Regions from separate parts of the Halomonas sp. AOP25-F1-15 genome, predicted to be linked through region 3. Evidence: predicted binding sites of a transcription regulator. Region 3 holds the regulator's gene; each other region holds the start of a gene.
What was found. The regulator sigma-54, encoded in region 3, starts transcription at its own class of promoters, with help from an activator protein. The targets are predictions, from matches to a motif close to TGGCACNNNNNTTGCTNT.
Positions count from the first base shown of each region.

Region 1: a site for sigma-54 is predicted at 1,771-1,788, ahead of codB (cytosine permease). Genes of this name have one in related genera too.
Region 2: a site for sigma-54 is predicted at 2,489-2,506, ahead of ACT3TF_RS04405 (HAD-IIB family hydrolase). Genes of this name have one in related genera too.

Region 1 is NZ_JBQSXV010000003.1:355,898-360,094, forward strand. It holds gene codA (cytosine deaminase) at 1-441, opposite strand, end outside; gene codB (cytosine permease) at 454-1,719, opposite strand; gene ACT3TF_RS07570 (ABC transporter substrate-binding protein) at 1,894-2,760, opposite strand; gene preA (NAD-dependent dihydropyrimidine dehydrogenase subunit PreA) at 2,933-4,197, opposite strand, start outside.
Region 2 is NZ_JBQSXV010000002.1:220,556-224,752, reverse strand. It holds gene dsbG (thiol:disulfide interchange protein DsbG) at 1-230, shown strand, start outside; gene ACT3TF_RS04410 (glycosyl transferase) at 269-1,489, opposite strand; gene ACT3TF_RS04405 (HAD-IIB family hydrolase) at 1,511-2,425, opposite strand; gene ACT3TF_RS04400 (glycosyltransferase family 32 protein) at 2,926-3,738, shown strand; gene glyA (serine hydroxymethyltransferase) at 3,801-4,197, opposite strand, start outside.
Region 3 is NZ_JBQSXV010000002.1:485,688-489,884, reverse strand. It holds gene lptA (lipopolysaccharide transport periplasmic protein LptA) at 1-36, shown strand, start outside; gene lptB (LPS export ABC transporter ATP-binding protein) at 48-797, shown strand; gene ACT3TF_RS05545 (RNA polymerase factor sigma-54) at 921-2,333, shown strand; gene hpf (ribosome hibernation-promoting factor, HPF/YfiA family) at 2,493-2,801, shown strand; gene ACT3TF_RS05535 (PTS sugar transporter subunit IIA) at 2,806-3,276, shown strand; gene rapZ (RNase adapter RapZ) at 3,339-4,197, shown strand, end outside.

The sequences.
Region 1 (4,197 bases), on a different contig from region 3:
AACGACCTGGATGTCGATTTTGTCCTTCAGCTCATCGCGTAAAGCGCACAGCGTTTTTATTCCTACTAAGCTTGGGTCGCTGGTGTCGGCGTGGGTGCGCACATGCTGAACGCCGTTGCCAATTAGTAAGTTAAGGGTTTTTAGCACGCGCTCGCGAATATCTGCCTCTGTGAGCATGGGTTTTCGTTCGCCCCAGCGCTCAATGCCTTCAAACAGCGTGCCGCTTTGATTCCAGTTGGGCTCACCCGCCGTAAGAGCCGCGTCCAAATGGATATGAGGCTCGATAAACGGCGCGCAAATTAGTTTGGCACCGGCATCGATCTGCCCTTCACTTGCCGTTAGCGGTGCATCTTGGGCAGTAATCGCGCTAAACGTGCCGTTGTCTATTTCAAGACGATATAGCTCGGGGCGTTGGCGCAGGCGGGCGTTAATGATCTGCATATAAGAGCTCACTTATGGCTTAGCTGTCGAGGGGAGGCTATCGCTCAGCGTAGCGTGGTTTAAACGAAGCAGCACGGCGTAACTTCCTGCTGCCACTGCGACTCCCACCAGCGGCGGCAGTAGCGGTGAGAAATAGGCAGCCCCCGCCCCTAGCGCGTAAGCCGCAAGCCCTCGACGATTGAAATTCGGTAGCCGAGCCTTATCTAGCGCTGGGTAGCAACCTTTATGTTTGAGCCAGAAATCTGCCATGATCACCCCGCCCATCGGCGGAATAAAGGTGCCTAGTAGAACCAAAAAGGGGATGAGGAGGTTATACATTCCGCCGACGGCTAATATGGTTCCAATGGCCGCACCGCCTACTGTCACCAAACGACGTTTTTCAGTGCGCAGCAAATTGCAGCCTGCTACGGCAAAGTTGTAGATCGTGTTGTCCTGGGTGGTCCAAATATTTAAAAACAGCATGAGTACCGCGATGCTGACAAACCCTTGGGCGATCAGCACATCGACGATATCCGCCTGCTGATAAATCATGGTGCCCAGCGCGCCGGTGAGTACCATTAAGCCATTGCCGATAAAAAATGCCGCTAAGGTGGCGATGACGGCAATTTTTGGTGTTTGAGCGAAACGACTCCAGTTGGTGGCCTGGGTGCCGCCACTGATAAACGTTCCGATGATGACGGTAATGGCGGCGGCTATGCTCATACTTTCCGTTGGCGTTTGCTGGCTTAATCCCGCTATACCTCGTATATCGACCAGCCCGGTGAATAGACTCATCATAATAAACAGCATCATCGCTGGCACGGCGAAACGCGAAAGCCAGTCCATGCCTTTGTAGCCAATCATGGCGGTTATGCAGAAACCCAGTCCAAATAGCACCATTAAGGGGATTTCCAGCCATTCAGGCATCCCGGTGGTGCGTACTAACACTAACGCAATCGTAGCCGTGCCCCAGGCGTACCAGCCGATTTGAGTAAAACCAAGGATGAAGTCGGAGAGTTTGCTGCCTTTCTCGCCAAAGCAGAAGCGCCCCATAAGAACGGAGTTAAGCCCGCTTTTACAGGCGATATAAGCAAGCGTTGCTGCATAAGCACCCAGCAGTAAGTTGCCTATCAGAATGATCCATAGCAGTTGGCCGATAGGAAAGGCCTGGCCCAGCGTGCCGCCAGCCCACATGGTGGCGGTGAAAAAGGTGAAGCCCAGCAAAATCACAGCGGTGGAAAACAGTCCTTTGCGGGCGCTAGTAGGAACTTCGCTGAGCGGATAGTCAGAGTGGTGCATGGCAGTGTACCCCGATGTAAGCCCACAGCCGGTTAGCTGCTGGCTATATACGAAGCAAGAGATGTGCCATAAAGGCTATGCCCAGTGGTTAGGTGCTGGGGCATCGTTTGATAACAAGCCCCTGTGTTGCCTAAGTAAGAACAGGGGCTCAGCTGAAATGAGTAAGCGCTCAATTTACAGAGCGTTGACAACCTCGTCGATTTGTAGCTTCAAACTTTGCAGGCCACCACCTGAGAGGTACCAGAGCGCGGGTGTGAGCAGTACGAGTTTCGTGTTGGCTCCAGCATCGTCAAGCGCTTGTGCGAGTGCTTCTGCGTTAGCGGGCTCGTCGCCAATCGCCGCGCTGCGGTCAATCACCAGCACCACGTCTGGGGCAATCTCGGCAATCGCGTCAGGGGAAAGCGGCGTGAAGGTACGCGTGCCACGGGTTTCGCTGGTAACGCTATCGGGCATCTCCAGGGCTGCAACGCCCAATACGTCATGCACTACCGGATGTTGATTAAGCATCAAGTTGCCGCCGTTGTGGGTCACTACCAGCGTACGCGGTGCGTTGCTGAGCGCTTCGCGCTGGGCTTCAATATCGGCGTGTAGGGCTTCGAGGGCTTCTTCTGCATGCGCTTCGGCATCTATGTGACTTGCGATCTGACGAACATTTTCATCGAAGGATGCCAGGTAATTATCACCTTGTAAGCGGGTATTCAGCAGTGGAGCAATCTCTGCTAACTCGGTTTCCCAGTCGCTTTGGCGGCCGGTATAAAGGATTAGGCTTGGTTCGCTTTCCGCAATGGCTTCAAAATCAGGATTTTTTAGTCCACCTAAGTCGGTATAAGCATCGCCGCTATATGCCGATAAATAATCAGGCAGGCTCTGCTTGGGAAGACCGACTACCTGTTCACTGGCGCCGAGCGCATCAAGCGTATCCAGGCTGCCTAGGTCAAACGTAGCGATGCGCTGGTCGGCATTAGCGGCGGCAGCGATTGAGACAAGCAGCGTTGCCGCGAGCGTTTTTGTAAAAATGGGGGAGAAAAGCGAAGACGTCATCAGGCTTCCTTTATAAAAAAAACATTTATAAGAAAAAATAGCATATGCGATAGTTTCTCATGTTCTCAAGGATGCCGTGCTTTGTCGCTATTTGTTGAAGGAACGGTGTGTTGCAATAAGTGCCACCGCTCTTGAGCAGTGAGAGCGGTGGCGTTAGGCCGTTTAAGTCGTTTTAACTGGCGACCTGGAAAGGATTGCGTGGGTCGTTATCCCAAGCCAGGAAGGGTTGGCCGGTTTCCTGAGGCACCATGGTGATACAGTTTTCTACCGGGCAGGTGATTTGGCACAGGTTGCAGCCCACGCATTCGTCTTCAATCACCTCGTAGCGGCGGGCGCCGTCCTGCTCGGTGAGCTTGGCAATCGACTGGTGGGAGGTATCCTCGCAGGCGATATAGCAACGGCCACACTCTATGCACAGGTCTTGATCGATCTGGGCAATGGTTTTGAAGTTGATGTCGAGATGTTTCCAGTCGGTGGTATGCGGTATCGCCTTACGGGAGAACGCTTCAATCGAGTCGTAGCCCTTGTCTGCCATCCAGCGTGAAAGGCCATCTTTCATCTCTTCCACAATGCGAAAACCGTTGAGCATTGCCGCAGTACATACCTGAACGCTACCCGAACCTAGGGCGATAAACTCCGCCGCATCCCGCCAGCTGGAAATGCCGCCAATGCCGGAGATAGGCAGCGTGGGGGTCGCCGGGTCGCGGGCAATTTCAGCCACCATGTTCATGGCAATAGGCTTCACGGCGCTACCGCAGTAGCCACCGTGAGTGCTTTGATGGCCCACCGTAGGCTTGGCGACCATGGCATCGAGATCGATACTGGTAATCGAGTTAATGGTATTGATTAGCGATACCGCATCAGCACCGCCGCGCAGTGCCGCCTGAGCGCCCACGCGAATGTCGGTAATGTTGGGCGTCAGTTTCACAATCACCGGTTTGGAGTAGTGCTTCTTGCACCAGTAGGTGACTTTTTCAATCAGATCAGGATTTTGGCCTACCGCCGCGCCCATGCCGCGCTCGGGCATGCCATGTGGGCAGCCTAGGTTAAGCTCAATGCCGTCTGCGCCGGTCGCTTCCACAAGCGGCAAAATATACGCCCAGGCCTCTTCATTGCACGGCACCATGATGGAAACGATCAGCGCGCGGTCGGGCCAATCCTTCTTCACCTGGGTGATTTCTTGAAGGTTGATCTCCAGCGAACGGTCGGTAATCAGCTCAATATTGTTAAAGCCGATCACCTCGCGATTTTTGCCATAGTGGGCCGAATAACGCGAGGATACGTTCACTGCGGCGGGCTCTTCTCCTAAGGTTTTCCATACCACGCCACCCCAGCCCGCCTCATAGGCGCGCACCACGTTGTAAGCTTTGTCAGTGGGCGGGGCTGAGGCCAGCCAGAACGGATTAGGGGCTTTAATGCCCGCAAAATTAACCGACA
Region 2 (4,197 bases), 270 kb from region 3:
TGAAGGCACATGAAAGTGGTCAGCAAAGCGTTGAAGCAAGCGCCCAGCCACGGGATATCGAAGAACAGGTATATGCCAATAATCAGCTGTTTGAAGAGCTAGGATTATACGCAACGCCAACCAGTGCCTTCCAGCGTGAAACGGAAAACGGCACCGTTCGCATTGACCGCATTCAAGGCCTGCCTAACGATGAACAGCTGGTCGACATGATGGGCAGCGAAACGCCTTAAGTACCACGTTCATGATGAGCGTGGCACTTGGCCAGAGACTATACTTCCCCCTGATTATCCAGCTCTACCGCTTCGTGCATGCGCGCCAGCAGGCTAGGCACAGCCGCCTGAACACGGTTCCAGCTAGGAATAAAAGGTCGCTCACGCGGGTTATCCATAAACAGATTGCCCGCTTCGAGTAGATTGCTGGCGAACAGCTCAACGGCCTGCTCTTCAGTATGCCGATCTAGGCTTAAGCCATTCATCGTCGCATCGTGATCGTAGGCCTCAATTAAATCTAATGCGAACCGGTAATAGGTTGCTTTGAGGGTACGAAAGTCTTCACTGCTAAAGGTAATGCCCTGGGTCGCCAATTTGCGATAAAGCGCTTTTGAAATATCCAGGCTCATGCGATTTAAACCGCCATCAGGATCATCTTCGCTGATCGGCTGATGCTTGTGATCATAGGCATCAGCAATATCCACTTGGCATAGTTGACGCAGGGAGTAGTTGCGCTGTAACTCAGACAAAACGCCGATTTCCAGTCCCCAGTCTGCAGGTATACGAATGCCTTCCAACACGTCACTACGCATAGCGAACTCACCCGAGAGCGGGTAGCGAAAGCTATCCAAATAGTCCAGGTAAGGCAGCGGCCCACAGACGATTTTTAACGCCCGCAACAGCGGCGTCACTAATAGCCGTGAGACGCGGCCATTCAATTTCCCCTCTGCAATACGCGGATAGTAGCCTTTACAAAAACGATAGTTAAAATTCGGATGAGCGACCGGATACATTAAACGCGCCAGCAAACTCCGCTCGTAGGTCAAAATATCGCAATCGTGTAGCCCGACCACCGATGACCGCCCAGACGCCAATACATAGCCTGCGCAGTACCACACATTGCGCCCTTTGCCTGGTTCTAACGCACCCAACCCATGCTCTTCTAGCTCCGCATCCAAGGCACGTAATCGTGGGCCATCATTCCACAAAATACGCGTATGTTGAGGCAGGCGAGAGAAAAACTCCTTGGCATGTAAAAACTGCTCACGATCAGCCCGATCCAGGCCGATTACAATCTCATTGAGATAAGGCACTTTCACTAACTCATCAACAATCGCCGACAATGCGGTTCCTTCCAATTCCGAAAATAACGAAGGCAGGATTAATCCCATTGGGCGTCGACGTGAAAATTGGCATAGCTCCTGCTCTAACGCCTCTACTGGGCGTCGAGTGAGGTTGTGAAAATCAGTAATAATGCCGTTTTGATGAAAGTCGCTCATATGTTTGCCTTCCTGAGTAGGTTAAATAACGGCATCACATGTTGTTGCCGCGACTAAACGGCGTTCGTCTCGCCCCCAAAAATGGGCCACCCCCTCAGCCCAGCCAGCCGGCCCTGCTGCTTGCGTGCGATATAACGACAGGCTATTGGGCTCAACGATCAAATCATGACAGCCACGAATAACCACAGCTTGATCGACGGCTTCCAGCATCGTGACATCGTTGGGCCCGTCCCCCAGGCCAAGTGAAAGCGGCGTACGCCCTCTTAAGGTGGTAAACCGCCTAATTAACCACTCCACCGCGCTACCTTTATCGGCAGTGCGTCCCATGACATGCCAAAAACGTCCGCCTTGAGTCAACGCCAATCCATCGCCTTCCAAGGCAGCGCGGAAGGTATCCAAGGCAGCCGCATTGTCTTGCCATAACAGTGGCTCGCTGCCTTCTCGCTGACGTGCATCCCGGGCACGCGCTTCGTCAAGCCCGGTGAGTTTCACTACCTCTAAGACGCTCATCTCACTCATACGCGTAAAGCGGCATTTTAGCCGTTCTCGCCACACCTTGAGACGAGCACGAATAAAGCCAATATCGACCCCCGGATGCTTGATCACCACACCGTCGCGCCCACTGCCCGGGCGATCTAAACGTGCATGACACCAGCCAGGCGGCAGGCCAATGACCGCGCCATTTTCAGCAATAAAAGGCGTTGCGGTAAGACCCAGCGCTTCGCGTAAAGGGATTAGCTCGGCACGGGTTTTACTGGTGACGGGGATTACCGGCACTCCCATCTGTTTTAATCGGGCAAGCCACGGCGCAGCGGGACTGGAGTCATAGCTATGGTGGTCTAATAGCGAGCCATCTAAGTCGGTGACGACTAAGCGAGGCTGCAAAGCAGGATCTATGGAAAAGATTGGCGCTGAGAGACGATTGGCTTCAAGCATGGCACTACCTCGTTTCAGTCTTAACGCACAGTTAAGACGTCGTGTCTGGATTACCAAGCTTATAAGGCAAATAATGCGCCAAAAACGATAAATGCTGGTTTCGCAGTGAGTTACATATCACTTGTGTAGTGGCATTGCGCTCAAGCCAATGGCAGCACCAAAAAGCAGCGTTGATAGCGCACCCAAAAGGCGCATAAAACAATCGGCGCACGCTACTGTCTTCCAACGGCTGTGTGGCTGATGCACAGTGGTGCTAATACCCTGTCCGCTGCGTGTAGGCTAAACCTTTCTAAAGTGATGCATTAAAGCAAAATGCGCGCTAGCATACTCATCGAAGAAATGACCGCAGAGTGAGCCCTTTCCCACCAGGCGCTAGCCAACGGCCAGCGTAATTGGTGATTTCAGGCCTTTGATCTAAATAGCACGCTCGCAGCGTGTTAGAGGGCAAAGGGGGCTGGTAAAGCCATCTATCCCAATCGTCAAATATGTAAAGGTTTCCTATGGGTCGTCAACGACAGACTGTTAAGCAACATATTATTGTTATTGCTAGCCGCGTCATCAAACTGACCGCCAATATCACCAAAGTGCTTTGCTATCCTTTCCACGCCGCCTTTCCTAACAAGCGCTTTACCCTGCCAGCCTATGCGCCACCGTTGCTTCAGCCCTCCGCCAAGAAAGTGGCAATCCCGCGGATTATTTGGCAGACCAACTTCACGGACAAAGTGACGCTGCCTGTCTATCTAAACTATTTATTTAATCGCCTGATGGCCCCACGTTTTGAATATCGTTTTATGGTGACGGAAGCAAGGCACCTATTTATTGCGGATCACTATGACAGTGAAATCACTCAAAACTATTTGAAATTACAGATAGGTGCTGCACAGGCTGATTTCTGGCGGCTGCTGGTGCTACAAGAATATGGCGGCGTTTATTTAGATATCGATGCCCATGCTATTTGGCCGTTAAGCGATACGTTAGCCAGGAATACGGAGGAGTTGTACGTCGTCACGCGGCGCGGGGATTTCAGTAATTACTTTATTGCCAGCAAGCCTCAAAACCCGAATCTCGAAAAATTAATCAATCAGGTTAATAACAATATTAAAGACAATCAGCTCACTAACGTATTTGAGCTAACCGGGCCAGGCGTGTTCAATCAATTGCTAAACATACAAGAGGTGCCCACGGTTTCTTACCGCCATGCCTGCAATCAAGGCAGCTTTACTAACGAGTACTTTCAGTACATCGATAAAGCAGCGGGAAAGTGGACCAAAGAGCAACAAAAAGTGAGTATTGTTCGCCAAGAAGAACCATAAGTATCTAAGCAAAAGGCCCTGAATTAACAGGGCCTTTTTTCACATACGCTCTAACGTGACGTTTACTTATAAACAGGCAGTCGCGCGCAAACCCCAGCTACTTTATCCAACACCTGCGCTTCAATAGCGCTGGTGTCTTCGCCGTTGGCTAATACATCCAGAATGTCGCAGATCCAACCGGCCAACGTGCTGCACTCTTGCTCATCGAAACCGCGTGTGGTCACCGCAGGCGTACCAATACGCAAACCTGAGGTTACAAACGGGCTTTGTGGGTCGTTAGGTACGGCATTTTTATTAACGGTAATGTGGGCGCGGCCCAAAGCGGCGTCCGCGTCTTTACCGGTAACACCTTGCTTGATCAGCGACAGCAGAAATAAGTGGTCTTCGGTGCCGCCAGAAACGATATCGTAGCCGCGGTCAATGAATACACTGGCCATTGCCTGAGCATTTTTGACCACC
Region 3 (4,197 bases):
CAGCGTATACGCATGACTATTCAGCCTGAACAATAGAGAGTCTATCGATGGCAACTGCTGACAATGCGCCGATAAAAACACTATATGCCCACCACTTGGCAAAAAGTTACAAACGCCGCCGAGTGGTTAAAGATATTAACTTGGAAATCTCCCAAGGCAGCGTCGTTGGCTTACTCGGCCCTAACGGCGCGGGCAAAACCACGTCGTTTTATATGATTGTCGGGCTGGTCAAATCTGACGCCGGCAAAGTGGGTATTGACGACTTAGATTTAACTCGTGCTCCGATGCATGAGCGCGCAGCGGCAGGCATTGGCTACCTGCCCCAAGAAGCGTCTATTTTTCGCAAATTATCGGTTGCCGATAACATTATGGCGATATTAGAAACGCGCAAAGAGCTCGACCGCCCAGGTCGCGAAGAGCGCCTGGAGGCTCTGCTTGAAGATTTCCATATCACCCATATTCGCGACAACCTAGGCATGAGCCTCTCAGGGGGAGAGCGTCGCCGTGTAGAAATTGCCCGCTCGCTAGCGACCGAACCCGCCTTCATCTTGCTAGATGAGCCCTTTGCCGGGGTTGACCCCATTTCAGTGGGCGAGATTAAAACCATCATTCGCGCGCTGAAACAGCGCCACATTGGCGTTCTGATTACCGACCATAACGTCCGTGAAACGCTGGACATTTGCGATATCGCTTATATTGTCGGCGATGGCCATATCATCGCCAGCGGCCCCCCGGCATCTATCCTCACTAACCAGCAAGTCAGGGATGTTTATCTGGGCGCAGATTTTCGTCTGTAGGCTTATTTTTGCCCATAAATCCCGCCTTATAACGCTTTAACTACCAATGGCATGCTTATTGCACTTGCACCCAGCTCCCACTCGCACTAGGGTAAAGCATTCCGATTAACGAGTGGTTCTCAAATGGTCATGAAAGCTTCTCTTCAACTGCGCATTGGGACACAGCTGACCATGACACCTCAGCTGCAGCAGGCTATCGCCCTGCTGCAGCTATCGACTCTGGATCTTCGTCAGGAAATTCAGCAGGCCTTAGATGCCAACCCCATGCTGGAACAGGAAGATGAGTTCGGTGAAGAGGCCGTAAGCGAGCCTAAAGAGGAGGAGTGGTCAGAGAGCATTCCCACCGAGCTTTCCGTTGATAGCGACTGGTCGGACACCTATCAAGACATTGGCGGCACTGGCAGCAGCAGCGAGGGCCCTGATTTTGAGCGCCAGGCTGCCGAACAGAGCCTTCATGGCCACCTATTGTGGCAACTCGCCATGACCGATTTTAGTGTGCGTGAACAGCTGGTTTCCGAGAGCCTCATTGATGCACTAGATGCCAACGGCTATTTGACCCAGCCGCTTAATGATATTCGTGAAGGGCTACGCGCCCAGGGCATTGATAGCCTTAGCCAGCGCGAAGTCGAAACGACATTATTAAAACTGCAGCAATTCGAGCCCACCGGTATTTTTGCCCGCGACCTGCGTGAATGCTTGATGCTGCAGCTCGCCGCCCTGCCAGATGATACGCCACTGCTAGTGCCTGCTCGTAGGCTAGTGCGTCAGTTTCTTGAAGCGCTCAGCAAAGATGACATGCGCTTACTCAAGCGACGCTTAGGACTCGATGACGAGCAGCTAGCCGATGTCATCCAGCTAATTCGCAGCCTAGATCCACGCCCAGGCAGCGCTTATGGCGTGACCAACGACAGCTACATCACGCCCGACCTGGTGGTGCGTCATGATAATGAAGGCTGGCATTTAGAGCTCAATCAGGACGCCCTGCCTCGGTTAAGAATCCAACCTGATTACGCCAGCCTGATAAAGCGTGCGGACAAAAGTCAGGATAATCAGTTTTTGAAAGAACACCTGCAGGAAGCGCGCTGGTTAATTAAAAGCCTTTCGAGTCGTAACGACACGCTGCTGCGAGTGGGCCGTGAAATCATTACCCGTCAAATCGGCTTTCTCGAACATGGCGAAGAATCCATGAAACCGCTGATTTTGGCCGATATAGCCGCAGCCGTTGAAATGCATGAATCAACGATTTCACGGGTGACAACGCAGAAATATATTCATACGCCGCGTGGCGTGTTCGAGCTGAAATACTTTTTCTCTAGCCAAGTGAGTGGCCAGGATGGCGACAGCCACTCCAGTACCGCGATCCGCGCCCGCCTGAAAAAGCTGGTTCACGAAGAAGCGCCCAGCAAACCGCTTTCTGATAGCCGCTTAGTGACATTATTAGAAGAAGGTGGCATTCAAGTTGCAAGGCGTACGGTAGCCAAATATCGTGAAGCCATGGGCATTCCCTCTTCCAGTGAGCGGCGCCGTTTGCGCTAGGATCTGCCAGGTTGCAGCGAAACTCTCGACAAGGGCTTTGCAACGGGGCAAAAAGGGTTACAATCAAAAGGGCTACATATCTAAGTACTAAGTACAGTCCCTAAGTACGGTTCCTAAGCACGGTTCCTAAGTACAGTCCGATAGATAAGGAGTACGTCAATGCAAGTAAATATCACTGGTCATCACGTAGAACTGACTGACGCCTTGCGTGACTATGTTAATGAAAAGCTTGAACGTGTTGAGCGTCATTACGACAATATAACCACTGTGCAGGTCACCCTATCGGTGGAGAAAGAACGCCAACAGGCAGCCTGCACACTGCATGCAGCAGGCGCTGACTTACATGCAGAAGCCCTAGACAGTGATATGTATGCCGCTATCGATGCGCTAGCGGACAAAATTGATCGTCAACTCGTTAAACATAAGGAAAAAGCACAAGCTCGCGCCCAAGGCGCAGGTGTGCGTTAATTCAATGACGTTGGAAACCATACTCCCCCCAGAGCGCGTTCTTTTCGACGTCCCTGGGGGCAGCAAAAAAAGGGTGCTGGAATTTTTCAGCACCTTTATCGCCCAAAATACGCCCAGTTTAGATAGCCAAGAAGTGTTCAGTCGCTTAATCGGCCGAGAACGCTTAGGTAGCACAGGGATTGGTAACGGCGTGGCTATTCCACATGCCCGCAGCCCTCACTGCTCTACGCCTATTGCTGGTTTTTTAAAACTCTCAGAAGCGATTGATTTTGATGCTATCGACGGCGACCCCGTTGATCTAGTGTTTGTGCTGCTCGTACCGGAACAAGCGGATGACACACACCTCTCTTTGCTAGGCCAAGTAGCCACCATCATGAATGATGCGGATACTCGCCAGCGGCTACGCAAAGCAGGCAGTCAGCGCGAACTACTCGACCTCATTACAGCTAAAATTCGTGAGCATTCAGCGGATTAAGCGACAATCAATGACCATCAAGTCCCTATTTAAGCCGTTGGATTAACGCGAAGAGAAACTCTATGCAACTGGTCATCATTAGCGGTCGTTCTGGGTCTGGCAAATCTATCGCCTTACAGGCGTTGGAAGACCTAGGCTACTACGCGATTGATAACCTTCCCGTCATGCTGCTGGGGTCACTGGTCGACGAATTACGCGACCAGAGTGATCGTACCCATCTGGCGGTCAGCATTGATGCACGCAACTTACCGGGGGCTCTTGAACGCCTGCCCTCGCTATTACAAGAGTTGCGCCAGCGCACCATTGATTTCCAAGTTATCTACCTAACCACTGATGCCCGAATTCTTCTAGAGCGTTACTCCGCCACACGCCGCCGACATCCGTTGACGCGCAATAGTGAAATGACCCTTGAAGAGGCTATCAATAAAGAAGAAGAGACCCTGCATGACATACGTGATCTAGCCGATCTATTGATCGACACATCGCGACTGTCAGTACACGACCTACGCCGCCGGATTACTGACCAGGTGGCTCACCAGCAGTGCGACCAGTTGACGTTGACGTTTGAATCGTTCGGTTATAAGCGTGGGGTACCCTTGGATGCTGACCTCGTCTTCGACGTGCGCTGCCTGCCCAATCCTTACTGGGACCCAACGCTGCGACAATCGACAGGCCGTGACGCCAACATCGTTGCCTTCTTAAAAGGCTATCCCGTTGTGGATGCCATGAGTAACGATATCCAGGCATGGCTTGAGCGCTGGTTACCGGCTTATCAGAATAGCCAACGTAGCTACATGACCGTTGCTATTGGCTGCACCGGTGGTCAACATCGCTCTGTCTATATGGTGGAGCAGCTAGCAAAAAGCTTAGCGGCTCGTGTGGGCGAAGTTCAATTGCGCCACCGAGAGCTAGGCCTGCAAT